4 regions of the Bradyrhizobium pachyrhizi genome follow, and region 1 is predicted to be linked to each of the others. Evidence: predicted binding sites of a transcription regulator. Region 1 holds the regulator's gene; each other region holds the start of a gene.
The links. The regulator PhoB, encoded in region 1, activates phosphate uptake and scavenging genes when phosphate is short. The targets are predictions, from matches to a motif close to TGTCATNNANCTGTCAT.

Region 2: a site for PhoB is predicted at 4,206-4,222, ahead of QA639_RS18755 (acetoacetate decarboxylase). Genes of this name have one in related genera too.
Region 3: a site for PhoB is predicted at 4,577-4,593, ahead of phnC (phosphonate ABC transporter ATP-binding protein). Genes of this name have one in related genera too.
Region 4: a site for PhoB is predicted at 3,433-3,449, ahead of QA639_RS19420 (DUF47 domain-containing protein). Genes of this name have one in related genera too.

The regions. Positions count from the first base shown of each region.
Region 1 covers NZ_CP121667.1:963,426-970,618, forward strand. Annotated here, with positions in the region: gene pstS (phosphate ABC transporter substrate-binding protein PstS) at 43-1,053, shown strand; gene pstC (phosphate ABC transporter permease subunit PstC) at 1,283-2,272, shown strand; gene pstA (phosphate ABC transporter permease PstA) at 2,277-3,122, shown strand; gene pstB (phosphate ABC transporter ATP-binding protein PstB) at 3,119-3,937, shown strand; gene phoU (phosphate signaling complex protein PhoU) at 4,044-4,760, shown strand; gene phoB (phosphate regulon transcriptional regulator PhoB) at 4,890-5,600, shown strand; gene QA639_RS04360 (GcrA family cell cycle regulator) at 5,830-6,342, opposite strand; gene QA639_RS04365 (aspartate aminotransferase family protein) at 6,829-7,193, shown strand, end outside.
Region 2 covers NZ_CP121667.1:4,092,450-4,099,642, reverse strand. Annotated here, with positions in the region: gene QA639_RS18770 (MFS transporter) at 1-682, shown strand, start outside; gene QA639_RS18765 (carbohydrate porin) at 710-2,026, opposite strand; gene QA639_RS18760 (transporter) at 2,075-3,094, opposite strand; gene QA639_RS18755 (acetoacetate decarboxylase) at 3,237-4,022, opposite strand; gene QA639_RS18750 (patatin-like phospholipase family protein) at 4,264-5,427, shown strand; gene QA639_RS18745 (acyl-CoA carboxylase subunit beta) at 5,523-7,082, opposite strand; gene QA639_RS18740 (IclR family transcriptional regulator) at 7,012-7,193, opposite strand, start outside.
Region 3 covers NZ_CP121667.1:2,609,354-2,616,546, forward strand. Annotated here, with positions in the region: gene QA639_RS12010 (aspartate dehydrogenase) at 1-273, shown strand, start outside; gene pncA (bifunctional nicotinamidase/pyrazinamidase) at 273-893, shown strand; gene hemC (hydroxymethylbilane synthase) at 959-1,969, shown strand; gene QA639_RS12025 (DUF1045 domain-containing protein) at 1,976-2,665, opposite strand; gene QA639_RS12030 (alpha-D-ribose 1-methylphosphonate 5-triphosphate diphosphatase) at 2,675-3,847, opposite strand; gene QA639_RS12035 (LbetaH domain-containing protein) at 3,844-4,509, opposite strand; gene phnC (phosphonate ABC transporter ATP-binding protein) at 4,720-5,535, shown strand; gene phnD (phosphonate ABC transporter substrate-binding protein) at 5,615-6,547, shown strand; gene phnE (phosphonate ABC transporter, permease protein PhnE) at 6,627-7,193, shown strand, end outside.
Region 4 covers NZ_CP121667.1:4,228,825-4,236,017, forward strand. Annotated here, with positions in the region: gene QA639_RS19400 (ABC transporter ATP-binding protein) at 1-174, shown strand, start outside; gene QA639_RS19405 (ABC transporter substrate-binding protein) at 215-1,444, shown strand; gene QA639_RS19410 (branched-chain amino acid ABC transporter permease) at 1,509-2,372, shown strand; gene QA639_RS19415 (branched-chain amino acid ABC transporter permease) at 2,374-3,342, shown strand; gene QA639_RS19420 (DUF47 domain-containing protein) at 3,489-4,133, shown strand; gene QA639_RS19425 (inorganic phosphate transporter) at 4,233-5,237, shown strand; gene sugE (quaternary ammonium compound efflux SMR transporter SugE) at 5,298-5,612, opposite strand; gene QA639_RS19435 (peptide chain release factor 3) at 5,766-7,193, shown strand, end outside.

The DNA of each region.
Region 1 (7,193 bases):
TCGGGCGCATTCGGCGCTTCGCTCACAGGATGGAGACCACCCATGAATTTCATCAAAGCAATCGTCGCAGCCGGCATGATCGCCGCTTCGACGTCGGCCTTCGCTGCCGATATTACCGGCGCGGGCGCGACGTTTCCGTTCCCGATCTATTCGAAGTGGGCTGACGCATACAAGAAGGAGACCGGCAACGGTCTGAACTACCAGTCGATCGGCTCCGGCGCCGGCATCAAGCAGATCCAGGCCAAGACCGTGACCTTCGGCGCCACCGACGCGCCGCTCAAGCACGAGCAGCTCGAGAAGGACGGTCTCGTGCAGTGGCCGATGGTAATGGGCGCGATAGTCCCGGTCGTGAACCTCGAAGGCATCAAACCGGGTGACCTGGTCCTGTCGGGCGAAGTGCTCGGCGACATCTATCTCGGCAAGATCACCAAGTGGAATGACGCGGCGATCGCCAAGCTCAATCCGAAGCTGACCCTGCCGGGCGATGCGATCACCGTCGTGCGCCGTTCGGATGGTTCGGGCACCACCTTCAACTTCACCGACTATCTCTCCAAGTCGAACGCCGACTGGAAGTCCAAGGTCGGTTCCGGCACCGCGGTCGAATGGCCGGTCGGCGTCGGCGCCAAGGGCAACGAAGGCGTTGCCGGCAACATCAGCCAGACCAAGAATGCGATCGGCTATGTCGAGTATGCCTACGCCAAGCAGAACAAGCTGACCTACACCGGGCTGGTCAACAAGGCCGGCAAGACCGTGCAGCCGACCATGGCTGCCTTCCAGGCTGCCGCCTCGAATGCCGACTGGGCCAAGGCTCCCGGGTACTACGTGATCCTGACCGACCAGCCGGGCGAGGCCTCCTGGCCGATCACCGCGGCGACCTTCATCCTGATGCACAAGGACTCGACCGACAAGGCGGCCTCGCAGGAAGCGCTCAAGTTCTTCAAATACGCCTTCGAGAAGGGCGACAAGGCGGCCGAAGAGCTCGACTACATCCCGATGCCGGACTCGGTCGTCAAGCTGATCGAGAAGACCTGGTCGTCGGACATCAAGAGCTAAGTCCGACGCTGCGACAGGACCTGTGCCGACTCGATCGAGGCACAGGTCGAGCGACCAAGACCCGGTCTCCATCACCGCGGCAACAAGCGCGGGATCGAGGCCGGGGTTCGCGCCTCAAGGGGCGTGGCTGGAACGACGACGCCCGGCCAAATGCGTCAGTGAAGATCGCTTCGGGGCGTAGCGGTTTGCGTGGCTTTTGCATACTAAAGAGGGGATTGGCGTGGCAGACATGGCTGTTCAGAGCGATGTGATGGAAGCCGCGGGACCTTACGATCGCGCCAAGGCCCTCAGCGCCTTCAAGCTCGGTGACCTCACCTTCTATTGGATCACCCGCATCTCGGCGATTTCGGTTCTGTTGATCCTCGGCGGCATCATCCTGTCGCTGATCGTCGGCGCCTGGCCGGCGATGAAGGAATACGGCTTCGCCTTCCTCTGGACGCAGCGCTGGGCGCCCTCGGCCGATCCGCCGGTGCTCGGCGCGCTCGGCCCGATCTACGGCACGCTGATCACTTCGGTGATCGCGATGCTGATCGCCATTCCGGTCGGCATCGGCATCGCCGTGTTCCTCACCGAGCTCTGCCCGCAAGTGCTGCGCCGCCCGATCGGCATCGCGATCGAGCTGCTCGCCGGTATCCCCTCCATCATCTACGGCATGTGGGGCTTCTTCGTGCTCGGCCCGTTCCTGGCCAACACGTTCCAGCCTTTCATGATCCGGATCTTCGAGGGCGTCCCGGTGCTGGGCGCGGTGTTCGCCGGCCCGCCGTCCTATCTCAGCCTGTTCAACGCTGCACTGATCCTTGCGATCATGGTGCTGCCCTTCATCACCGCGATCTCGGTCGACGTGTTCAAGACCGTGCCGCCGGTGCTGAAGGAGGCCGCCTACGGCATGGGCTGCACAACCTGGGAGGTCGTCCGCAGCGTCGTGATCCCCTACACCCGCGTCGGCGTGATCGGCGGCATCATGCTGGCACTCGGCCGGGCCCTCGGCGAGACCATGGCGGTGACCTTCATCATCGGCAACTCGTTCCGCATCTCGTCGTCGATCTTCGCGCCGGGCACCACGATCTCGGCGGCGATCGCCAGCGAATTCGCCGAGAGCGACGGCCTGCACCAGTCCGGCCTGATCCTGCTCGGCTTGCTGCTGTTCGTGCTGACCTTCTTCGTGCTCGCCGGCGCGCGGCTGATGCTGATGCGGCTTGAAAAGAAGGCGGGGAAGTAACGCCATGAACCCGATCTACAAATCCCGCCGCCGCAGCGACATCGTCATCCGCGCACTCTGCGTCGGCGCCGCGCTGTTCGGCGTCACCTGGCTGGCCCTGATCCTGATCACGCTGCTCTATAACGGCCTTGCCGGCCTCAGCGTGCAGCTGTTCACCCAGAACACGCCGCCGCCCGGCTCGACCGAAGGCGGCCTGCTCAACGCCATTGTCGGCTCGGTCATCATGACCGTGATCGGCGTCGGCATCGGCGCGCCGCTTGGCCTGTTCGCCGGTACCTACCTCGCCGAATACGGCAAGCACGACAAGCTGACCTCGGTGATCCGCTTCATCAACGACATCCTGCTCAGCGCGCCGTCGATCATCATCGGCCTGTTCATCTATGGTGCGGTGGTGGTGCCGATGCGCGGCTTCTCGGCGATCGCAGGCAGCCTCGCGCTCGCGGTGATCGTGATCCCGGTCGTGCTGCGCACCACCGAGGACATGCTGCTCTTGGTGCCCAATCCGCTGCGCGAGGCCGCCTCCGCGCTCGGCCTGCCGCGTTCGTTGGTGATCAAGCGGATCGCTTATCGCGCGGCGCGATCGGGTCTGATCACCGGCGTGCTGCTGGCGACCGCCCGCGTCGCCGGCGAGACCGCGCCGCTGCTGTTCACCGCGCTGTCGAACCAGTTCTTCAGCCTGGATCTGACCAAGACGATGGCCAACCTGCCGGTGACCATCAACAATTTCGTGCAGAGCCCCTACGCCTACTGGAAAGAGCTGGCGTGGAGCGGTGCGCTGCTCATCACATTCACCGTGCTCGCGTTGAATATCGGCGCGCGTATCCTTGGTGCCGAAAGGGCCGCAAAATGACCGAGCTTTCTGTCTCCACGACTGCCGCGGGCCACGTTCCCCAGGTTCCGCTGCCGGAAGCGCCGCCGAAAGTCACGGTGCGCAACCTCAACTTCTATTACGGCGAGCACCACGCGCTGAAGAACATCAACCTGACGCTCGGCACCAACCGCGTCACGGCGTTCATCGGCCCGTCCGGCTGCGGCAAGTCGACCCTGCTGCGCATCTTCAACCGGATGTACGACCTGTATCCGGGCCAGCGCGCGGTCGGCCAGCTGATGCTGGACCAGACCAACATTCTCGACCCCAAGCTCGACCTCAACTTGCTGCGCGCGCGGGTCGGCATGGTGTTCCAGAAGCCGACGCCGTTCCCGATGACGATCTACGAGAACATCGCCTTCGGCATCCGCCTCTACGAGAAGATCTCGAAGTCCGAGATGGACGACCGGGTCGAGAAGGCGCTGCGCGGCGGCGCGCTGTGGAACGAGGTCAAGGACAAGCTGAACGCCTCCGGCCTGTCGCTCTCCGGCGGCCAGCAGCAGCGGCTGTGCATCGCGCGCACCGTGGCGGTGCGTCCCGAGGTGATCCTGTTCGACGAGCCGTGCTCGGCGCTCGACCCGATCTCGACCGCCAAGGTCGAGGAACTGATCCAGGAGCTCTCCGAGGACTACACGATCGCGATCGTCACCCACAACATGCAGCAGGCGGCGCGCGTCTCCGACAAGACCGCCTTCATGTATCTCGGCGAGCTGATCGAGTTCGACGACACCAACAAGATCTTCACCTCACCGAGCGATCGGCGCACCCAGGACTACATCACCGGCCGGTTCGGTTGACCGGCGCATGATCCGGAAAAGTGGCAACCGGTTTTCCGATCAGGTCATGCTAAAATTCAGGACACGAAACCATGATCCCCGGGACCATGGTTGAGGGAGACAAGCGATGGCTTCTGAACATACCGCCAAGGCATTCGACAGCGACCTGCAGGAGTTGACCCGCCTGGTCGCCGAGATGGGCGGCCTGGTCGAACGGATGATTACCGAGTCGGTCGACGCGCTGATCCGTCGCGACGTCGCGCTCGGCAAGCGCGTGGTCGCCGCCGACATCGAGATCGACAATCTGCAGCGCAACATCGAAGAGCGCGCGGTGCTGACGATCGCGCGCCGCCAGCCGATGGCGATCGACCTGCGTGAGATCGTCAGCGCGATGCGCGTCGCCACCGACCTCGAGCGGATCGGCGACCTCGCCAAGAACATGGGCAAGCGCGTCGCGGCGCTGGAGAGCGATTTCCAGCCGCTGAAGCTGATCCGCGGCCTCGAGCACATGACCGACCTCGTGCTGTCGCAGGTCAAGTCGGTGCTCGACGCCTATGCCGCGCACGACCTGCCGGCGGCGATGAACGTCTGGAAGGGCGACGAGGAGGTCGATGCGATCTGCACCTCGCTGTTCCGCGAACTGCTCACCTACATGATGGAAGATCCGCGCAACATCTCGTTCTGCATCCATCTGATGTTCTGCGCCAAGAACATCGAGCGGATCGGCGATCACGCCACCAATATCGCCGAGACCGTATTCTACATGATCGAGGGCCAGCAGATCACCGACAAGCGCCCGAAGGGCGACATGACCACTTTTGCCACCACGGTGCCGGGCAGCTGAGGCTTGATCGGCAAGCGCGGAACCGGATTGTCCTTCGACAACTCGTTTCCGCGGGGACTATGCTCAAGGAAGTAAGCGTTTCGGTTTGCGTCTGGGCAACGGATCACCACAGAGAAAGAACTTAAACCGATGAGCGCACGCATTCTGGTAGTCGAAGACGAGGAAGCGCTGACGACGCTGTTGCGCTACAATCTCGATGCGGAAGGCTACGATGTCGAGACGGTCGGGCGCGGCGACGATGCCGACACCCGCCTGAAGGAGCGCGTTCCCGACCTCGTGGTGCTGGACTGGATGCTGCCGGGCCTGTCCGGCATCGAGCTGTGCCGCCGCCTGCGGGCGCGGCCCGAGACCAAGCAACTTCCGATCATCATGCTGACCGCGCGCGGCGAGGAAAGCGAGCGCGTACGCGGGCTTGCCACCGGCGCCGACGATTACATCGTCAAGCCGTTCTCGGTGCCGGAGCTGCTGGCGCGGGTGAAGGGCCTCTTGCGCCGCGCCAGCCCGGAGCGGCTTGCGACCGTGTTGACCTACGGCGACATCGAGCTCGACCGCGAGAAGCGCCGCGTGGCGCGCTCGGGCCGTCCGATCGATCTCGGGCCGACCGAGTATCGCCTGCTCGAATTCTTCCTCGAGCATCCCGGCCGCGTCTTCAGCCGCGAGCAACTGCTCGACAGCGTCTGGGGCCGCGACATCTACATCGATGAGCGCACCGTCGACGTGCATATCGGCCGTCTGCGTAAGCTCCTCAATCCCGGCCGCGAGCAGGACCCGATCCGCACCGTGCGCGGCGCCGGCTACGCGCTCGATGACCGCTTTGCCAAGGCCGAGCCGCAGCCGTAACGGCCAAGCGGCATTCATAAACCGCAACACGGCGAAAGCCGGGATCAATAGCCACCAATGGGCGTTGTTAGAAAGCCGTCTGGCCGCTTGCCGATTGCGCCGGCCGCGGCGTATGGGTCCCGGCATGCGCCGGGACGACGCTGGTGATATAGCCGGGCTGCGTCACACAAAAAAATCCCCGCTTTCGCGGGGATTTGTTTTTGAGGTCTTCCGACGTTTTCCCGAGTGCTCACTTGATCTGCGGTTTCGCCGACGGCCGGCGGCGATCGGCGGCGGGCTGGTAGGCGACGCGCGAGTGATGCGCGCAATAGGGCAGGCCGGCGAGCGCCTTGCCGCCGCAGAAGAAGAATTCCGGGCTCGAGGGATCGCCGACCGGCCAATGACAGGTGGCCTCGTTCAGCTCGAGCAGCGAGAGCCGCTGGCTCATTGGCACCACATTGTCGTAGGAGATCGGATCGGGCTCCATTTCGACCTCGAAGGCGTGCGCCAGCGCGGTGTTGCCGCGCGAGACCGGTCGCGCCACCCGCATCATGTGCTGGGCGGGGCGAGCCTTGCGCTGCCGCGGCGCGGCCGTGGAGGGCGCCTTGGCGCGGCCGGAGAGGCCGAGCCGATGCACTTTGCCGATCACGGCGTTTCGCGTCACATTGCCAAGTTCCGCCGCGATCTGGCTGGCCGACAGGCCGGACTCCCAGAGCTTCTTCAGCTGCTCGACGCGATCGTCGGACCAGGTCAATACAGTCATCGCATTCTTCCCTTCGCGTAGCGCCGGCCAATCGTTGGAGCGGCGCTGCGAGCCAATCTGGACAAATATCCCTGCGGCCAGAATCCCTTAGCCCTCGCCGGGCACGGTGTTGCGCCCGAACGTTTACGCGAGACACGAAGGCTACTTAGAGGGTCCAGTACCGCCGCACGAGATGTCGTACCCGACAGGCCAAACGCTACAATATGGCGTGACTCAGGCGCAAGAGTCCGCGGCCGTGCGTCCACATGTTCCCACACAGTTAAGCATTTCGATGAGGCTTTTCCACCGCACCGGAATGCTCCGGATTGCGCTCGTTTCGCATTGCAGGAAGGCCACTTCGTGGCGATTGACACTTACTGACCGCAGCATAGAATGCCCGCCACGTGCCGCCCGCAAAGGCGGCCGTTTTGTTTTCCGAAGCTGGCCGTTGCTGCGCTGGCGTCAAGGCGCGCGGCAATTGTCGGCTTCAAACCGTCAGTGATCGCCATGACCAACGCTGCCACGTCGCATCTGCTCCCCGTCTTCGCCAGGGTCGATCTCGGCTTCGAGCGCGGTGAGGGCGCCTGGCTGATCGCAACCAACGGCGACCGCTATCTCGATTTCACCTCGGGCGTCGCGGTCAACGCGCTCGGGCATGCGCATCCGCATCTGGTCAAGGCGCTGCAGGAGCAGGCGACCAAACTCTGGCACATGTCGAACCTGTTCAAGAGCCCGGACGGCGAGGCGCTTGCCGCGCGGCTGTGCGAGCAGAGCTTTGCCGACTTCGTGTTCTTCTGCAATTCCGGCGCGGAAGCGATGGAGGGCGTGATCAAGCTGGTCCGCCACTATCACTTCTCCAAGGGCCACGGCGA
Region 2 (7,193 bases), 3.1 Mb from region 1:
CGGCGACGAGGGCACCGCGCCGCTTCCCGCGCCGCCGCCGGCCAATGTGCCGATCGTGGCCGCCGCGCTCGGCACGCTGCGCGACTCCGCGAAGTCCTCGGTGTTCTGGATCCTGTTCGCGACCTTCTTCGTCTGCGGCGCCTCGACCAACGGCCTGGTCCAGGTTCATTTGATCCCGATGTGCCTGGACTACGGCATCCCGCAGGTGCAGGCTGCAAGCCTGCTCGCCGCGATGGGGATCTTTGATTTCTTCGGCACCATCGTCTCGGGCTGGCTGTCGGACCGCTACGACAACCGCTATCTGCTGTTCTGGTATTACGGCCTGCGCGGGCTGTCGCTGCTGTTCCTGCCGTTCTCCGACTTCACGTTCTACGGGCTGTCGCTGTTCGCGATGTTCTATGGCCTCGACTGGATCGCGACGGTACCGCCGACGGTGCGCCTCACCGCGCAGCGCTTCGGTGCCGAGCGCGCCAATCTGGTGTTCGGATGGATCTTCGCCGGGCACCAGCTCGGCGCAGGCGCCGCCGCGTTCGGCGCCGGACTGTCGCGCACGATCTATCAGAGCTACCTGCCGGCGTTCTTCATTGCCGGTGCGCTGTGCATCTTTGCCGCGCTGATCGCGCTGGCGATCGCGCGGCCGCAGCCGAAATCGGTGGCGGAGCCGAAGCCGGTCGCGGCCTGAGGCCGCTGCCTGCGCGACGTGCGCCGGTCAGTACGACAGGATGGTGCGCATCCCGAACACCACGCTGTCCTTGATCCGATGCGTTTGCGTCGGATCATTGGGATCGACGGCGCCGCCGCCGGGATGGGCGATGTATTGAAACATCGGCTGCATGGTGAAATTCGGGTTCACCACGTGCTGGTAGGTGATCTCGAGGATCGCTTCGTAGTCGCGGATCGGATACGGCGTGCCCGTGATGATCTGGGTGTCGCGGTCGAGCGCACGCGCGGCGTCCGAAATCCTGGCATAGATCGCGGCGATGCCGAACCGATCGTCCGGATAGGTCTCGCTGAAACCGGTGAACAGGAAGCCGCCGTCGACATAGGTGCTGATCAGGTTGCGGTCCGACGGGCTGACCGAGGCGCGCATGAAGAACGCAACGCCCTTGTCAGCGTCCGGCCTGGCGCGCGCAAGCAGCTGCTCATAGACCATGAAGATGCCGTTGTCCCGCCGCAGCCATCGCGTGTCGCCGGAGCTGTCGGGATCGGCGAGCGAGAGCCCGTCGGCCGAGAAGCGCTGGTCGGCGAACGAGCCCATGTGATACCAGGCGCCGCCGGTGATGGTCGCCGGCAGCCTGCTCTCGCCGATCTCGAACTTGTATTTGAGCTGGCCGATCCACCATGGCGGATCGTTGACCCGGAAATTGAGCCCGTGGGCGTTCAATATCTGCGGGTCGTCCATGCCCTGCGGCGGCGAAGCCGAACCGTCGAACAAGGCCAGATAGGCGGTGATGCGGTCGGACAGATTGGCCTTGATCCGGATGCCGGGCACGGCAAGTGGCGGCGACGGTCCGCCGGCCGGCAGAATGGTGCCGACAATGCCGGGCCAGCCGAGCGCCGAATTGATGAAGATGTCGTCGTACTGGCTGTCGATGAACTCGACGTCCGAGCCCTGCTGGCCGACGCGCACCGAGAGTTTGCCGCCGAGCAGCTTCTGCTCGATCCAGAATTCATAGAGCCGCGTCGCCGGCAGCGACTCGACGCCGGACACCAGGAACAGGTTGCCGACATAGCTCCGCGACAGCCCGTCGCCGTGGATCTGGTATATGTTGGCGTGGAAGGTCGCACCGGTCCAGCCCATCACCTTCTCGAGGTCGATGGTGGTGCCGAGATCGAGACGGCCGGTATAGGCCGCGCCGTTGCTGACACCGCCGGAGACGTTGGAAAACCCCTCACCGATATAGGTCAGGCTGAACTGGTAGCCGGCCTCCTCGAGTGCAGCCCGCGTATCAGCAATCCGCTCGGCGATCGGCTTGTCTTCGGCATTCGCCGGCGCGCCGAGCGCAAGGGCCGCGGCCACCAACATCGCGCGGGAAAGAACTCTGCACATCGGGAATGCCGCGGTGCGCTCGCACTATTTGACGATGCCGAGCCGCCGCATCAGCAGATAAGCCAGCAGCGCCGACCCAATCAGAAGGCCGGCCGCGACCAGGAACCCGCTGTCGACGTCGGTCAACGGCAATCCCTTGGTGTTCATGCCGAAGATGCCGGTGACGAGCGTCGGCGGCAGCAGCATCATGGTGACGACGGACAAGGCGTGGAGATGCTTGTTGCTCTCCTCCTCGAGCTTGAAGCGCAGCTCCTCCTCGAGCAGGCGGCTGCGCTCGTGCAGTTCGACGATGTCGTGGTCGAGACCGTCGAGCCGCTGCGCGAGCTTGCCGGCCTGCAGCCGCAGCGCCGGGCTGAGATTGTCGGTGTTCTTCTGCTCGAGCCGGTGAAACAGCACGCGCAGGCCGGCGAGCTGGCGATGCAGGCGCACACAGGTGCGGCGCATCCGGCTCAGATTCTTGCGCAGCTCCGATCCGGTATCCTCGGCGAGCACCCGCTCCTCGATCGCATCGATATCGGTGCCGATCTTGTCCGTCATGCGGTCCATGGTGTCGGCGATCTCGTTGACGATCTTTTCCAATAGCGCCGCGACGCTGCCGACGCGATGGCCGCCCTCGAGCACGCGGCGCGTCGCATCGGCGGAGCACAGCGCCTGATGGCGGCCGCTGACCAGGAGGCGTTCGGTCATCGCAAAGCGGAGAAAGCCGGTCTCCCGGGTCGCGGCGTCAATATCCCGCACCAGATCGGAAAACACGCCGTAGACGCAATTGTCGACGACGTGGATCTGCTGGAAATTGTCATTCGACAGCAGCAGGTCCCGCGCGAGCTGCGGGATGTGCATGTTGGCAAGCCATGCCCGGGTGCGGACGTCGGTCAGGTTGAAGTGCAGCCACAGCCTTCCGTCATGGCTCGGCTCGATCGGCGCATCGATCGGAAGCGCCTCGGCACGGCCGTCGTGATGCAGGCGGAACGCCCAGACCAGACCGGGGACCGCCTCACGGGTCAGCAGCGACCCTGCCGGAGCGGGAGGTGGATCAGCCAGCATGGCCCGCCCCCAAGGCAATCGGTAACGCAACCGCGCGAAATGACATGTTCAAGACCTCGCCCACGCGCAACGCTGAGCAAGCGCGTCCCCTCGACGCAACATAGGAGGACGCGCCTGTTACAGTTTTATGTCAGCGACCGCCCTACTCGGCCGCAAGACCGGTCGGCGCCGCCGCTTCCGCGGCCTCCTTGTTGTAGTCGTGCACGACGCGGCCGAACGGCAGCGTCAGGTCGGCGAGGAAGTGATGCGCGCCGACGACACGCTTGACCGGGAAATCGGCGACCGGTGCATTGACGTGCGGCACCAGGTGGAGCCGGCCGGGTCCGATCCAGGAGCCCTTGACGACGATGTCGGTCAGGTTGATCGCGACCAGCTGGCAGACCTCGAGATGGCCGTCGACGCCGGGGATCATCTTCAGATTAACTTGCGTCTTCGACAGCGTAGCGCGGGTGACGTCGCCATTGCCCGCCATGCTCTCGTGCTTGTAGCCCATCGTGCCCATCGCGACGAGCTGGCCGGCATATTCCAGCGTGCCGGTCAGCGTGTCCTTGACGATCTCGAGCTTCGGATGGGCGTACTTCTTCGGAAAGCCCCAGATCTCGCGGCCGGCCGCGATCGGCGGATCATCGTCGAGATACATCTGGCAGACGAAGTTGACCTCTTCGCCATGCAGGCGCGCGGGGATCACGAGGCCGGACTCGGTGTAGCTGCCGAAGCCGGAGCTGTCGGGCATCTTGATCCATTCGTAATGCACGATCGCCTGCTCGATCGGCTCCAGTGGCTCGGGCAGGCCGGCGCGGATCAACTCCGGATCGGTCTCATAGGTGATGACGAGGAATTCGCGATCGATGAAGCGATACGGACCGGCGGGATAGCTCGGGCCGGCGGCCGGCATCGACGGAAGCTTGAGCAGATCTTCCCTGCGCATCGCAAATAACCTCGTGTTTGAAAAGTTTGCGCGAAAGCTAGCGGCCGAGATTGACAGCGATGTGAGGAATTTCCGTCAGGTACATGACCGCGGTTGCGCTTGCGTGACTCGCGTTTCGTTGATGAGGCCAATGCTAACCATGCAGGCGGGCATGCCGGATGCGCCGAGCGCGGGCGTTGCATTTGTCATCACGGCGTCATCGGCGCGCTGAATTCTCGCCGCAAATTCTGGAGTGTCTGATATGGACGCGCGAACGCCGCATTTCGACGATATCGATCACGCGACACCGGGCTGGCGTCCGGAAGGCTGCGATCGCGTGGCTCTGGTCCTGCAGGGCGGCGGCGCGCTCGGTGCCTATCAGGCTGGCGTCTATCAGGCGCTCCATGAATCCAACATCGAGCCCGATTGGGTGTGCGGCGTCTCGATCGGCGCAATCAACTCGGCTATCATCGCCGGCAATCCGCCCGAAAAGCGGCTCGAGCGGCTGCACACGTTCTGGGATCGCATCACCAGCCGCAAGATCTGGCACTACACGCCGGACGGCGACGTCTTCCGCAAGGCCCGCAACCTCACCAGCTCATGGCTGACGACGACGCTCGGACAACCCGGCTTCTTCACCCCGCATCAGAGCAATCCGTGGTTCAGCCCGGCCGGCGCGCGCACCGCCACCAGCTACTACGACACCACGCCGCTGCGCGAGTCGTTGCTTGAGTTGGTCGATTTCGACCGCATCAATTCCAAGAAGATACGCTTCGCGGTCGGCGCAGTGAACGTGCTCTCCGGCAACTTCATCTATTTCGACAATGCCCATGACGAGATCATCCCCGAGCACATCATGGCGAGCGGCGCGCTGCCCCCGGCGCTGCCGATGGTGAAGGTCGGTACCGATCATTTCTGGGACGGCGGCATCGTGTCCAACACGCCGCTGCAGCATCTGCTCGACCAGGAAGACAACATGAATTCGCTGGTGTTCCAGGTCGACCTATTCTCGGCGCGCGGCGCGCTGCCGCGCGACATCCAGGACGTGATGGCCCGGCACAAGGACATCATGTATTCGTCGCGCACCCGCTACAACACCGACGTCTATCGCAAGACCTACAATCTGCGCACCGCCCTGCACAACGCGCTGGGAAAAATCCCCGACGGTCAGCTCTCGGACGAGGAGCGCCAGCTCAAGAAGGCAAACGCCCGGCTGCCGGGCATCACGCTGTTGCAGCTGATCTATCAGCAGAAGGCCTATGAGGGCGACGCCAAGGACCACGAATTCTCCGGCACCTCGATGCGCGAGCATTGGGTGAGCGGGCACGAGGACACCAAGCGCTCGCTGAAGCGGCGCGAATGGATCAAGATGCCCGAGAACGGCATGGGCATCGTGATCCACGACGTGCATCGGGAGAGTGAATAAGACATGTCGTTCCGGGGCATGCGAAGCATGAACCCGGAACCTCGAGATTCCGGGTTCGGTCCTGCGGACCGCCCCGGAATGACGGCGTGAAAGCCTTACGGCCGCGTCGACATGTTGCTCGGCGGCCCGGCCTTGCGGATCGGTTCGGCGAGACGCGCGAACTCGCAGAGCACCGAACGCGTCTTGCGCGGATCGATCACCTCCTCGACCCAGAACTTCTCGGCCGAGCGGAACGGCGAGCGCAGCTTGTTGAGGCGATCCTCGATCTCGCGCAGCTTGGCCGCGGGATCGGCGGCCGCATCGATCTCGGCGCGATAGGCCGCCTCGATGCCACCCTCCAGCGGTAGCGAGCCCCAATATGCCGACGGCCACGCGTAACGCATCGAGAAGCGGTTGGCCGGCTGATGCACCACGCCGGCGACGCCGAAGGCGTTGCGGATGATGATGGTGCACCACGGCACCGTGCTCTGGTTGACCGCCGCCATCGCCCGCACGCCATGGCGGATGGTCGCTGTCTTCTCCGCCTCGAGCCCGATCATGAAGCCCGGGCAATCCATCAGGTAGACCACCGGCAGATGGAAGGTCTCGGCGAAGTCGACCCAGCGCACCACCTTCTGGCAGGCGTCCGCGGTCCACGAGCCGCCATAGTGGAACGGATCACTGGCGAGCAGCAGCACCGCCCTGCCCTCGATCCGCGCCAATCCGGTGATGATCGGGCGGCCGAAATTGGTGCCGACCTCGAAGAACGAGCCCTTGTCGACGACGGCATCGATGATCGGCCGCATCTTGTAGACCTGCCGGCGGTTGCGCGGCACGGCCTTGAGCAGCGATTCCTCGGCACGCTCCGGATCGTCGGTGCAGGGAATGGTCGGCGGCAGGTCGTAGACCGACGGCGGCAGATAGGACAGGAAGCGCCGCGCGTAGTCGAACGCCTCCTCTTCGGTCTCGACGGCCTGATCGATCGCGCCGGCGCGGGTCTGGATGTCGGCGCCGCCGAGCTCCTGCTTGGTCAGATCCTGCCCCAGGCGCTTCACCACCGGCGGGCCGGCGACGAACATCGCGGAGCTCTTGGTCATGACAGAGTAATGCGTGGCGGCGAGCCGCGCGGCACCGAGGCCCGCGACCGAGCCGAGCCCGAGACCGACCACCGGCACGCGGGCCAAATTGGCGGTCGTGTACCAGTACCAGCGCGTGCCGCCGACGCCGCCGGGCAGATTGGCCGCGCCCCTGGTCTCGATCGTCTTCACCGAGCCGCCGCCGCCGGAGCCCTCGATCACGCGAACGATCGGCAGGCGGAAGTCGTGCGCCATCTCCTCCGCCATGAGCGGCTTGGCGGAAATCGATGCATCCGCCGAGCCGCCGCGCACGGTGAAGTCGTCTCCGACCACGACCACGGTGCGGCCGTCGACCCTGGCGCGGCCGAACACGCAGTTCGCCGGCGTCAGGCGCTTGAGTTCGTTGCTCTCGTCATATTCGGCGATGCCGGAGATGGCACCGACCTCGTGAAAGCTGTTCTGGTCGACGAGCTTGTCGATGCGCTCACGAACCGTGAGCCGGCCCTGGTCGCGTTGCCGCTTGACCTTGTCAACGCCTCCCATCTCCCGCGCGAACGCTTCGCGGCGGGCGAGGTCGTCGAGTTCCGGCTTCCAGTTCATTCACTGCTCCCGTCTTGATGATTTTGTTGTTGTTATGGGCGGTCACCGGAAGCGACTTGCGTTCGATCCGATTGCTGAAGATGTCGCCGTCGGCGCCTTCGAGCAGGCTGC
Region 3 (7,193 bases), 1.6 Mb from region 1:
CGCGACGCCGCAAAGGGCTTTCCGGCCAACCTCAACGTCGCGGTGGCGCTGTCGCTGGCCGGCATCGGCCCGGACCGCACAAGGGTCGAGATCTGGGCGGATCCGACGGTGACGCGCAACACCCACCGGATCGAGGTCGATTCCGATTCCGCGCGGTTCTCGATGATGATCGAGAACATTCCCTCGGACAACCCGAAGACCGGCCGCATCACCGCGCTGTCGGTGATCGCCTGCCTGCGCAAGCTGCGCGCGTCATTGCGGATCGGCACCTGATGAAGATTGCGCCCGACGATCTCTTCCTTATCATCGACGTGCAGAACGATTTCTGCCCCGGCGGCGCGCTGGCGGTCGCGGACGGCGATGCCGTCGTGCCTGTCGTCAACCGGCTCGCCGAGCGGTTCGACCATGTCGTGCTGACCCAGGACTGGCACCCGGCGGGCCACAGTTCGTTTGCGACCTCGCATCCGGGCGCGGCGCCGTTCTCCGAGATCGCCATGCCTTATGGGCCGCAGACGCTGTGGCCGGATCATTGCATCCAGGGCACGGCCGGCGCCGCGTTCCATCCCGACCTCGCCACCGAGCGGGCCGAACTCGTGATCCGCAAGGGGTTCCGGACCGCGATCGATTCCTATTCGGCGTTCTTCGAGAACGACCGCAAGACGCCGACCGGTCTCGCCGGCTATCTGCGCGAGCGCGGCTTCAGGCGCGTCGTGATGGCCGGGCTCGCCACGGATTATTGCGTGCAGTATTCGGCGCTCGATGCGCGCCGGCTCGGCTTTGAGACCATTGTCCTACTGTCGGGCTGCCGCGCCATCGACCTCGGCGGCTCGCTCGCGGCCGCCACGACGGCAATGCGCGAGGCCGGAGTGGAGCTTGTTAAGGACACCGTCTGAGCGTGGCCAAACAGGGGCAAAAACCGTTGTTTTGACTGGCTTTTTGTTCTAATCCCCAGCCGTTGATGATCACGCGCAGCGGAGCTTTCGTGTCGGGACAGGTTTTGCGGATTGGGACGCGCAAGAGCGCGATGGCGCTCGCGCAGACGGACGAGGTCGCGCGCCTGCTGCGCGCTTCGGCGCCGGACCTTGCCGTCGACATCGTCAAGTTCGAGACCCGCGGCGACCAGGACCAGACCAGCAAGCTGTTGCGCCATGGCGGCAAGGGCGGCGCCTTCGTCGCCGAGATCCGCGAAGCCATGCGCGCCGGCACCTTGCAGGCGGCGATGCATTCGCTGAAGGACGTGCCCGGCAACGAGGAGACGCCGGGTCTCGTTATCGCCGCGATGCTGGCGCGCGATGCCGCCAATGACAGCCTCGTGCTGCGTCCCGGCCTGTCGCTCGACACCCTTCGCGCCGCGCGCGGCAAGGGCTTCATGATCGGCACCAACGCCGTCCGTCGCGCGGCCTATCTGCGCCGGCTGTTTCCGGAAGCGACCGTGATCCATTATCGCGGCGCCGCCGACACGCGGGTGGCAAAACTCGATCGCGGCGACAAGCAGCGGCTGCCCGGCGGCGGCGAGGTCGGGCCGGCGGACGCGCTGGTGATGGCGCGCTCGGGTCTCGAGCGCATCGGCATGACCGCGCGTATCGCGCATGATTTCTCCGTCGGCGAGATGCTGCCTGCGGTCGGCCAGGGCATTGTCGCGGTGGAATGCGTCGACACCGACTGGGCGACACGTGCGCGGCTTGCCGGGATCGACAACGTGCAGTCGCGGCTCGCCGCCGAGGCCGAGCGCGAGGTGCTGTGGGTGCTCAACGGCCATTGCAATTCGCCGATCGCCGGCCACGCCACGCTTGCGGGCAGCGAGATGACGCTGCGCGCCTCCGTGCTCGACGAGGCCGGCGCCGGCTTCATCGAGGTGACGCGGCGCGGGCCGGCCGATCGGCCGCGCGAACTCGGCCGCGCCGTGGGCATGGAGCTGCTGGAGAAGGGCGCCGCTGAGATCATCGCCCGCACCCGGGTGGAGGAATAGCGCGCGCTACGCCCGCAGCGGCCAGCTGTCGATGATGCGGAAGCGTGATGCACTGTCGGTCTGCTTGAACAGCGCGATGCGGTCGATTGCGAGCCTCGTGAGGTCGACCGCCGCGAACCGTGTGCGCAGCTGCGCCACGATCGGGCCCCGCCGCTCGTCGCTCAGCCGTCCCGTCAGCGTCATGTGGAAGCGGAACTCCTCCATGACGTAGGGATAGCCCCAGCGGTCGAGATAGTCGCACTGCCGCGCGGTGAGTTTCTCTGGCCTGCGGCGCGCGCGATCTTCCGGTGTCAGCGGCGCGCGGAACGCGTCGAATTCCGTGACGCAATCGGCAGCAAGCTGTTGCAGATCATCCGAGCGGCTGGCCGGGATCACCGCGATGAAGCCGCTGATGGCATCGACCACCGGTTCGATCACCGGAATGCGCCGCGCGCGACCGGCGAAGGCGGCACAGGCATCGAGAAGCTCGGCCTCGCTCCGACCGTCGGCGAGCGCGGTGGGCGCCTTCAGCGTGGCGTGGAATCCATACTTGCGCGGATCTTCGGTGACTTCGCACCAGTCGGACGTGACGCCATCGGGAAACGGCAACGCGTCGCCTGACACGGCATCGTAGCCGAGCAGCGTCGAACCGAAGCGGTGCAGCGCGCTGTCGGGTGACGGCGCATAGTAGATCGCGTAGCGCGGAGTATTGGCCATGGGACTGAGCTACGCCGCCGCAACCGTCTTGCGCGGCGCGAGCGAATGAACGAGGCAGCTCGCGTCGGCCAGATGCACCAGCCGTCCGGCCGAGATCACGGCGACAATGCGCGGCCGCAGCGGCACCTTGTCGTCGACGACGACGATGTCGGCACGGCGGCCCGCGGCGAGCGCGCCGCGGTCGGCGAGCCCGGCCGCGCGGGCCGGCGCCGACGAGATCAGGTCCCAGGCTCTGGCGAGCGGCAGGATGCCGTCGGCGGCGAGGCGGAACGCCGCGAGCAGCTGCGCCGGATAGTAGTAGTCCGACGCCAGCACCGAGCAGAGGCCCTGTGCGATCATGTCGGATGCCTTGGTCCAGCCGGTGTGGCTGCCGCCGCGCACCACATTGGGCGCACCGAACACGATGAAGTCGCCCGCCGCCGCAGCGTCGCGCGCGGTCTCCTCGTTGACGGGGAATTCGGCGATCGTGGCGCCCAGCGCGCGAAACTCCTGGCGCATCGCCGGGCTGTTGTCGTCGTGCGACAGCATGCGGATATCGGCCGCGCGCGCGGCGGCGGCCAGTCGCGCGATCGAGGCAGGCACCTCGGGACGGCGCGCCACGATCCGGTCCAGCATGTCGTTGACGGCCTCGACGGAGAGCCCGGTGCGCTCGGCCAGCTGGTTGCGCTTCTTCGGCTTGACGTTGCTGTGGTCGTTGAAGGCGAACAGGTCTATGCGGCCCTCACTGAGCCATTGAATGATCTCGGCCTCGGCCTCGAGATTGTGGGTCTCGTGGCGCAGATGGAAGCGGGTGTCGGCGGCGAGCTGCGGCCGCAGCGCCTCGATCGCATCGAGCAGCTTGCGCGCATTCTCCGCGCTGCGCAGGCCGGGCTCCCACGACCACGTCGTGCCATGGAACACGGTGGTGATGCCGTTGGCGATCGCCTGCCGGTCGCTGTCGATCAGCGCCACGTCGGTCGGGAAGTCGACGCCGGGGCGCGGCATCATCTGCCGCTCGAACGCATCGCCGTGCAGGTCGATCATGCCGGGCAGCACGAGGAGGCCGCTGGCATCGATGTGCAGCGCGGCGCGACCCTGCTCGGCGTCGAGCGCGCCGATGTCGCGGCCTGCGGTCCGCAGCGAGGTCTCGACCAAGGCGCCGTCAACCAGCGTGCGCCCGCCCTCGATGAAAATGTCCGTCACGATGCGGCGCTCCGTTGTTTGGCTTGTGATTGGGATACGGCCTCGGCCTCATGCTTGTCGAGGAATTCCTCGACCGCGAGCTTGCGAAAGTCAGGCAGGACACGCCGAAGTGTTTCGTGATCCCAGTCCCACCATGCGAGCGCAGCGAGGCGGTCGGCGATCGTCTCGGAGAAGCGTCGCTTCACCGGCCGCGCCGGATTACCGGCGACGATGGTGTAGTCGGGAACGTCCTTGGTCACGATGGCGCCGGCGGCGACGACAGCGCCGGTTCCGACGTTCCGGCCCGGTAACAGGATCGCACCGTGCCCGATCCAGACGTCATGGCCGATATGCACGTGATGCGCACGTCGCCAGTTGAAGAAGTCGGTGTCGTCGCTCTCCCCGGGGAAATACGCGCTGGCGCGGTAGGTGAAATGCGCCTGAGTCGCGCGATGCATCGGGTGGTTGCCGGGATTGATGCGGGTCATCGCGGCGATCGAGCAGAACTTGCCGATCGAAGTGTAGGTGATCTGGCTGTCGTTCACGACGTAGGAATAGTCATCCATGCTGACTTCAAGCAGGATCGTGCGCGCGCCGACCTCGGTATACTTGCCGAGCTTGCTCTCGCGCACCGACGCTGTCGGGTCGACGGTCGGCACAACCGAGAGTGTTTTTCCGGCCATCGGGGCCTCCGCAAATCTTAAAGAATCTTGGGCTTCCGGGGATGCGTGCTCGTCATCGGGACGCTTGATGACAACATCATGACGTCGGGATGACGGCAAGGGAGCGACAAGGGAGGGGTGTGGACGATCGCCGCACCGCAGCGCTGTCGTCACATAACTGTAAAACGCCGGGGATAGCGATGGCCCAACGAGGCGCGGTTGGAGCATTACATGCTGGTGGTGGAAGGTTTGACGTGCCGTTTCGGCACGAAAGCCGCAGTCGACAACGCGTCCTTTTCGATCGCGCCGGGCAGCTTTGTCGGCGTGATCGGCCGCTCCGGTGCCGGCAAGTCGACGCTGCTGCGGATGATCAACCGTCTCGCCGATCCGACCTCCGGCCGTATCCTGTTCGAAGGTACCGACGTCACCGCGTTGCGCGGCAAGGAACTGCGGCGGTGGCGCGCGCGCTCGGCGATGATCTTCCAGCAGTTCAATCTGGTCGGCCGCCTTGACGTGCTGACCAACGTGCTGATGGGCCGGCTGGCCCAGATTCCGTCATGGCGGTCGCTGGCGCAGGTCTGGCCGGAGCAGGACAGGGCACTGGCGCTGTCGGCGCTCGAGCAATTCGACATCGCCCAGCTGGCGGCGCAGCGCGCCGACCAGCTCTCCGGCGGCCAGCAGCAGCGCGTCGCGATCGCCCGCGCGCTGGTGCAGGAGCCCGACATCATTCTCGCCGACGAGCCGATCGCCTCGCTTGATCCGCGCAACACCAAGATCGTGATGGACGCGCTGCTGCGCATCAACAAGCATTTCGGCATCACTGTGCTTTGCAATCTGCACTCGCTCGACCTGGCGCGGACCTATTGCGACCGCCTGGTCGGCATGGCCGCGGGTCGCGTGGTGTTCGATGGCGCCCCCGCGGCGCTCACCGACCATATCGCCCGCGAGCTCTATGACCTCGAGGCCAATGACGTCATCGGCGCAGCACCGCTGCCCGCGCCCGACGGTGCAACTGCGCCGGCACTCGGCACCGCAGCCGCGGCCTGAGCGTCGCGCATTTTTCAATCTGGGAGGCCGGGCATTTTGCCCGGCCAACAGGTGCAACTACAACAAAAGAGGGGTAGTCATGTTCACTCGTCGCATCATTCTGGCTGGCGCCGCCGCGCTGGCATTTGCCGGTTCGGCCTCCGCGCAGGACTGGAAAGCAAAATACCCGGAGCTCACCTTCGCGGTGGTGCCGGCCGAGAACGCCTCCGGCGTCACCGAGCGCTGGACGCCGTTCGTGGCGTATCTGTCGAAGGAGCTCGGCGTGAAGGTCACGCTGCGCATTGCCAACGACTACGCGGCCGTCATCGAAGGCCAGCGCGCCGGCAACATCCAGATCGCCAGCTACGGCTCGGCCTCGTTCTCTCGCGCGCGCCTGACCGGCGTCAAGACCGACGCGTTCGCCAACGATATGAACGCCGACGGTTCGACCGGCTATTACTCGGTGTTCTTCGTCAAGGCGTCGAGCCCGTACAAGACGGTCGAGGACCTGAAAGGCAAGAATCTCGGCCTGGTCGATCCGAACTCGACATCCGGCAACAACGTGCCGCGCTTCGAACTCAACAAGATGGGCATCGCGAACGCCGAAGGCTATTTCGGCAAGGTCGTGTTCACCGGCAGCCACGAGAACGCCGTCCTGGCGCTGTCGCAGGGAACCGTTGATGTGGCCGCCAACCAGTGGACCAACGAGGACGATTCCACACTCGCCCAGATGCTGACCAAGGGCATGCTGAAGAATGCCGACGGCTCGGCGATGAAGAAGGATGATTTCCGCATCATCCACAAGTCGGCGCTCATCATCAACGGCCCCTATGCGTACAACACCGATCTTCCGGAGGACCTGAAGGCTGCGATCGCAAAGGTCTTCTTCGACGCCCCGACCAAGGACAAGGCCGCCTTCGACCGTCTGTCCGACGGTCAGAAGAAGGGCTTCCATCCCGCCACCACCAAGGATTGGGACGGCACCATCGAGCTGATCAAGTTCGTCGACGGTTTGCGCAAGAAGGCGAGCTGATCGCACGCCTGACGTCACGAGGGCCGGGCGTATAGCCCGGCCCTTTCCACTCAACTCCGAACCGGGCTGGCACGCGTCGATGGCGACCGCCGTATCCATTCTTCCAGCGCAGCAACTGGCGACGCTGGAGGACGCCTACCGCAAGTCCGTCGCACGCAAGCGGTTGAAGGCCGCGCTGGCAACGGCGGCATTTTGCGCGGTGCTGGTGATCGCGGCGTTCGGCGCCGAAGTGAACCTGCGCACGCTGTTCACCTATTTCGGCAATTTCGTCAGCTATTTCGATCGCATCCTGACGCTGGATTCCGGCGCGCGGGTCTGGACCGATCCGGCCGAATGGTTCTGGGGTTGGCATAAGTGGCTGAAGATGCTCGGCGAGACGATCCTGATCAGCTATGTCGGCACGCTGACGGGTGCCGTGCTCGCCTTCGCGCTCAATTTCTTCGCGGCCCAGAATACGTCGCCGGGCCCGTGGGTACGTTTCACGATCCGCCGCCTGCTGGAATTCGCCCGCACCGTCCCCGGCATCGTGTTCGCGCTGATCTTCGTGATCGCGTTCGGCCTCGGGCCGATGGCCGGCGTGCTGGCGATCGCGATCCACACCACCGGGGCGCTCGGCAAGCTGTTTGCCGAGATCGTCGAGAATGCC
Region 4 (7,193 bases), 3.3 Mb from region 1:
GCGCGCCTGAAGTCGCAGGGATTCACGATCCTGTTGGTCGAACAGAATTTCCGTTTCGCCTCGACCGTTGCGGACCGCTACTACATTGTCGAGCACGGCAAGGTGATCGACGGCTTCGCGAATTCCGAGCTGTCGGCCAACATGGACAAGCTCCATACCTATCTCGGTGTCTGATATCGCCAGAACCAGAAAATTTAAGACGAGGGAATACGACATGAAGAACAAGATTTCGGCGCTCTTGCTCGGCACCGCGATGGTGCTGTCCGCCGCAAGCGTCGCCTCCGCCCAGGAAAAGCTCGACAAGACGGTCAAGATCGGCGCGCTGTCGGATCAGTCCGGCCTCTACGCCGATCTCGCCGGCCCCGGCTCGACGCTGGCGGCGCAGATGGCGATCGAGGACTCCGGCCTCAAGGCCAAGGGCTGGACCATCGACCTGATCTCCGGCGATCACCAGAACAAGCCCGATATCGGCACCACCATCGCCCGGCAGTGGTTCGACGTCGACAAGGTCGACACCATCGTCGACGTGCCGAATTCCGGCGTGGCGCTCGCGGTCAACAACGTCGTGAAGGAAAAGAACGGCGTCTACATCAATTCGGGCGCCGCCACCTCCGATCTCACCAACGCGCAGTGCTCGCCGAATACCGTGCACTGGACCTACGACACCTACATGCTCGCCCACGCCACCGGCCAGGCGCTGGTGAAGGCGGGCGGGGACACCTGGTTCTTCCTCACCGCGGATTACGCGTTCGGCGCGGCGCTCGAGCGCGACACCACGGCCGTCGTCACCGCCAATGGCGGCAAGGTGGTCGGCGGCGTCAAGCATCCGCTCAACACCGCTGACTTCTCCTCCTTCCTGCTGCAGGCGCAGGCCTCCAAGGCCAAGATCATCGGTCTCGCCAATGCCGGCGGCGACACCACCAACTCGATCAAGCAGGCGGCCGAGTTCGGCATCGTCAAGGGCGGCCAGAAGCTCGCGGCGCTGCTGCTGTTCCTCACCGACGTCAAGGCGATCGGGCTCGAGACCGCGCAGGGCCTCAACTTCACCGAGACGTTCTACTGGGACCTCAACGACAAGACCCGCGCCTTCTCCAAGCGCTTCTCGGAGCGGATGAAGAACAGCGCGCCCCCGACCATGGTGCAGGCCGGCGTCTATGCGGGCCTCATGCATTACTTCAAGGCGCTGGAAGCGCTCGGCGGCAATCCGCATGATGGCGCCAAGGTGGTCGCGAAGATGAAGACGATCCCGACCGACGATCCGCTGTTCGGCAAGGGCGAGGTCGAGGCCAACGGCCGCGTCACCCACGACGCCTATCTGTTCGAGGTGAAGAAGCCCTCGGAGTCCAAGGGACCGTGGGACTTCTACAAGCTGGTCGGCACCGTGCCGGGCAACCAGGCCTTCACGCCGCTCGACAAGAGCACCTGCGCGCTTCTGAAGAAGTGACGATCATGCCCGCCGGCCATGGGCGTGGCCGGCGGGCTTCATCTATCTAGCGAAAGCTCATTCGATGCAGGCTCTCTACGCACAGCTTCTGGTGGGACTGATCAACGGCTCGTTCTACGCGCTGCTCAGTCTGGGGCTCGCCGTCATCTTCGGCATGCTCAACATCATCAATTTCGCGCATGGCGCGCTCTACATGATGGGCGCCTTCGTGGCGTATTTCCTGCTCAATCTGGGCGGCATCAATTACTGGTGGGCGCTGATCATCGCCCCCGTCGTGGTCGGCATCTTCGGCATGATCCTCGAGCGGACCATGCTGCAATGGCTGACCGGCCTCGACCATCTCTACGGACTGCTGCTGACCTTCGGCATCGCGCTGATCGTGCAGGGCGTGTTCCAGAACTATTTCGGGTCCTCGGGCCTGCCTTACTCGATCCCGGACCAGCTCAAGGGCGGCGTCAATCTCGGCTTCATGTTCCTGCCGATCTATCGCGGCTGGGTCGTCGTCTTCTCGCTCGTGGTGTGCCTTGCCACCTGGTTCCTGATCGAGAAGACGCAGCTCGGCGCCTACCTGCGCGCCGCGACCGAGAACCCGACGCTGGTGCGCGCGTTCGGCATCAACGTGCCGCGCATGATCACGCTGACCTACGGGCTCGGTGTCGGTCTTGCCGCACTCGCCGGCGTGCTGTCGGCGCCGATCAACCAGGTCCGCCCGCTGATGGGCGCCGATCTCATCATCGTCGTGTTCGCGGTGGTCGTGATTGGCGGCATGGGCTCGATCATGGGTTCGATCATCACCGGCTTCGCGCTCGGCGTGATCGAGGGACTGACCAAGTATTTTTATCCCGAGGCCTCCAACACCGTGGTGTTTGTCCTGATGGTGGTGGTGTTGCTGGTGAAGCCAACGGGACTGACGGGACGGGCGGCTTGATATGTCAGCATTGACCGACGATACACTTCCGATTACGCCGCGCGCGATGCGCGACGAGATGATCGTATTCGCCGCGATGGCGCTGCTGCTGGCGATCGTGCCGTGGACGGGGATCTATCCGTTCTTCGTCATGCAGGCGCTGTGCTTCGCGCTGCTCGCCTGCGCCTTCAACCTCCTGATCGGCTATGGCGGCCTGCTGTCGTTCGGCCACGCGATGTTCCTCGGCACAGCCGGTTACGTCTCGGCGCATGCGCTGAAGGTGTGGGGGCTGTCGCCGGAGCTCGGCATCCTGGTCGGCACCGCGGCCGCGGCCTTGCTCGGCCTGGTCACCGGCTACATCTCGATCAAGCGGCAGGGCATCTATTTCTCGATGATCACGCTGGCGCTGTCGCAGCTGCTTTACTTCCTCTATTTGCAGGCGCCGTTCACCCATGGTGAAGACGGCATCCAGGGCATTCCGCAAGGCCACCTGCTCGGAATCTTCGATCTCTCGAAGCCGCTGGTGCTTTACTATGTCGTGCTGGTCGGCTTCCTCGCCGGCTTCCTGCTGATCTACCGCACTATCAATTCGCCGTTCGGCGAGGTGCTGAAGTCGATCCGCGAGAACGAGCCGCGGGCGATCTCGCTCGGCTACAAGACCGACCAGTACAAGCTGCTCGCCTTCATCCTGTCGGGCACGCTGGCGGGCTTTGCCGGCTCGCTGAAGGTGTTCGTGGCGCAGAATGCCTCGCTCACCGACGTGCACTGGTCGATGTCCGGTGAAATCGTGCTGATGACGCTGGTCGGCGGTCTCGGCACCATCTTCGGCCCGGTGGTCGGCGCCTTCGTGATCATCGCCATGCAGCAATATCTCGCCGGTTTCGGCCAGTGGGTGACGGTGATCCAGGGTGTGATCTTCGTGGCCTGCGTGCTGCTGTTCCGGCGCGGCCTGGTCGGTGAGCTCGCCCACCTCCTGCGGCGGTCGCTGTAGGGCAGGTCTCGGCGATTTTCGGCCGACTTTAGCGGTGGACGACCGCCCGCTCGGGCGGTCGTGTCAGGTGTTTTCCCCGCCAGATGCTCTATGACAGTTCTGTGACAGTCGCTAAAAGGGCTGTCCCGGAATGATGGAACTGAGACATGCTGCGCTGGTTTCGCGCCTTCCTGCCCAAGGAAGAGCGGTTTTTCGACCTGTTCGCCCGACACGCCCGGACCTCCGTGCAATGCGCATTGGCGTTGCAGGACATGCTGAAGGGCGGGGAGGAGACTCCTGTCTTTTGCCAGCGCGTCAATCAGTTCGAGAACGACGCCGATAGCGTCACCCGCGAGGTTCTGACCGCGGTCCGCCGCACCTTCATCACCCCGTTCGATCGCGGCGATATCAAGAACCTGATCACCTCGATGGACGACGCCGTCGACCAGATGCAGGCGACCGCAAAGGCGGTCATGCTGTTCGAGGTGCGCGAGTTCGAGCCGCCGATGCGCGAGATGGGCACTTTGATCGTCGAATGCGCCAATCTGGTCGGCCGCGCGCTGCCCCTGTTGCAGTCGATCGGCCACAACGTCTCGATGCTGACCCAGATCACCGAGGAGCTGACCAAGCTCGAGGGCCGGGTCGACGATCTCCAGGATATCGGGCTCAAGGAGCTTTTCCTGAAGCACCGCGACGCCAACACGATGGACTACATCGTCGGCGCGGAGATCTACGACCATCTTGAGAAAGTGGCCGACCGTTTCGACGACGTCGCCAACGAGATCAACTCGATCGTGATCGAGCAAGTCTGAGCATGATCCGGAAAAGTGTGATGCGGTTTTCCCTGCGACAAACGCGAAGTGTTTGCGCGGCGATCATGCTCAACAAAGCACCATAGAGCGGGGCATCACGTGGACGCCACGCTGGGTCTTCCAATTCTGACCATCCTGATCGCGGTCGCGCTGCTGTTCGACTTCCTGAATGGCCTGCACGACGCCGCGAACTCGATTGCGACCATCGTCTCGACCCGCGTGCTGCGGCCGCAATATGCGGTGTTCTGGGCGGCGTTCTTCAACTTCGTCGCGTTCCTGGTGTTCGGCCTGCACGTTGCCAACACGATCGGCACCGGGATCATCGAGCCGTCGGTAGTGGATGCGACCGTGATCTTCGCCGCGCTGGTCGGCGCGATCGTCTGGAACGTGATCACCTGGGCGCTGGGCATTCCGTCGTCGAGCTCGCACGCGCTGATCGGCGGCCTGGTCGGCGCCGGCATGGCGAAGGCGGGCATTTCGGCGGCGGTGTGGAGCGGGCTCTCCAAGACCTTGCTCGCGATCGTGCTGTCGCCGCTGGTCGGCTTCCTGCTGGCGCTGGTGCTGGTCGCGATCGTGTCCTGGCTCTCGGTGCGCTCGACGCCGTTCGCGGTCGATCGCGCATTCCGCATCCTGCAATTCGCCTCGGCGTCGCTCTATTCGCTCGGCCATGGCGGCAACGACGCGCAAAAGACCATGGGCATCATCGCCGTGCTGCTCTATTCGCAGGGCCATCTCGGCGACAAGTTCGAAATTCCGTTCTGGGTGGTGCTGGCCTGCCAGAGCGCGATGGCGCTGGGTACCCTGATGGGCGGCTGGCGGATCGTCCGCACCATGGGGCTGCGGATCACCAAGCTGACGCCGATGCAGGGTTTCTGCGCCGAAACCGGCGGCGCCGTGACGCTGTTCATGGCGACCTATCTCGGGGTTCCCGTATCGACCACGCACACCATCACGGGCGCCATCGTCGGCGTCGGCGCCGCACGGCGGCTCTCCGCCGTGCGCTGGAATGTGGCGAGCTCGATTGTCTACGCCTGGGTGATCACGATCCCGGCGTCGGCCGCGGTCGCAGCCGCGAGCTATTGGGCGGTGCAGATTCTGAAGTAGCGCTTTCGAGCGAAGTGGAAGCCGGTTCGCGTTAAGAAAACGCGTCCCAAAAAGGAGTAATCAGCCGACCAGCTTCAGCCCGACGATGCCGGCAACGATCAGCCCGATGCTGGCGAGCCGCATCGCGGTCGCGGGTTCACCGAGCAGGATGATGCCGAGCGCCGCGGTGCCGACCGCGCCGATCCCGGTCCAGACCGCATAGGCAGTTCCAATCGGCAGCGTCTTCAGCGCGAGGCCAAGCAGGATCACGCTGCCGGCCATCGCCGCCAGCGTCAGCACCGACGGCACCAGCCGCGAGAAACCTTCGGTATATTTTAGCCCGATCGCCCAGCCGATCTCGAGCAGGCCAGCGGTGAACAGAATGGTCCAAGCCATCACGAACCCTCCAGATAAGGCAGGGTCGTCCCCGCTGACGGTATGGTGAGGAGAAGGTCGTCCTTCCGGTGCCTATATGGGGATGGTGCGGCCGTTCCGCATTGCGACAAAACGCCCTTGATTGCGCCCGTTTTCCCTGCCAAATGCCCCGCCATGTCCGACATTTCAGTTTCAGCCGAATCGCCGTCCCGCTCGCCGCTTTCAGAGGAAGTGGCGCGACGGCGCACCTTTGCGATCATCTCGCACCCGGACGCCGGCAAGACCACGCTGACGGAAAAGCTGCTGCTGTTCGGCGGCGCCATCAATCTCGCGGGCCAGGTCAAGGCCAAGGGCGAGCGGCGCAACACCCGCTCGGACTGGATGAAGATCGAGCGCGAGCGCGGGATCTCGGTCGTCACCTCGGTGATGACCTTCGAGTTCAACGACCTCGTGTTCAACCTGCTGGACACGCCGGGCCACGAGGACTTTTCGGAAGATACCTATCGCACGCTGACCGCGGTCGATTCCGCGGTCATGGTGATTGACGCCGCGAAAGGCATCGAGGCGCGCACCCGAAAGCTGTTCGAGGTGTGCCGGCTGCGCGACATCCCGATCATCACCTTCATCAACAAGATGGACCGCGAGAGCCGCGACACGTTCGAGCTTCTGGACGAGATCGAGAAGACGCTGGCGCTCGACACCACGCCGATGACCTGGCCGGTCGGCCGCGGCCGCGACTTCCTCGGCACCTATGACGTCGTCAATGGCGGCGTGCGGCTGCTCGAGGGCGGCGGCGCCAAGACGGGCGCCACGGAGCAGATCGACATCGCCGATCTCGGCAAGCGCAATCCCAATCTCGACGTCGCCGAGGTCAAGGACGAGCTCGCGCTGGCCTCGGAAGCCTGCAAGCCGTTCGAGCTCGCGGCGTTCCGCGAGGGCCATCTGACGCCGGTCTATTTCGGCAGCGCGCTGCGCAATTTCGGCGTCGGCGATTTGCTGGAAGGCCTCGGCAAGTTCGCGCCGGCCCCGCGCGCGCAGGACTCGGATTTGCGCAAGGTCGAGGCAGCGGAGCCGCGCATGAGCGCGTTCGTATTCAAGATCCAGGCCAACATGGATCCGAACCACCGCGACCGCATCGCCTTCGCCCGGCTGTGCTCGGGCAAGCTCAGCCGCGGCATGAAGGCCAAGCTGGTACGCACCGGCAAGAACATGAGCCTGTCGAGCCCGCAGTTCTTCTTCGCGCAGGACCGCTCGGTCGCCGACGAGGCCTTTGCCGGCGACGTCGTCGGCATTCCGAACCACGGCACGCTCAGGATCGGCGATACCCTGACCGAGGGGGAGGATCTGACCTTCGTCGGCGTGCCGAGCTTCGCGCCGGAAATCGTCCGCCGCGTCCGGCTGACCGACGCGATGAAGGCGAAGAAGCTGAAGGAAGCCTTGCAGCAGATGTCGGAGGAGGGCGTCGTGCAGGTGTTCCGCCCGCGCGACGGCGCGCCGGCGCTGGTCGGCGTGGTCGGCCCGCTGCAGCTCGACGTGCTGAAGGCGCGGCTCGACGCGGAATATTCGCTGCCGGTCGAGTTCGAGATCTCTGAATTTTCGCTG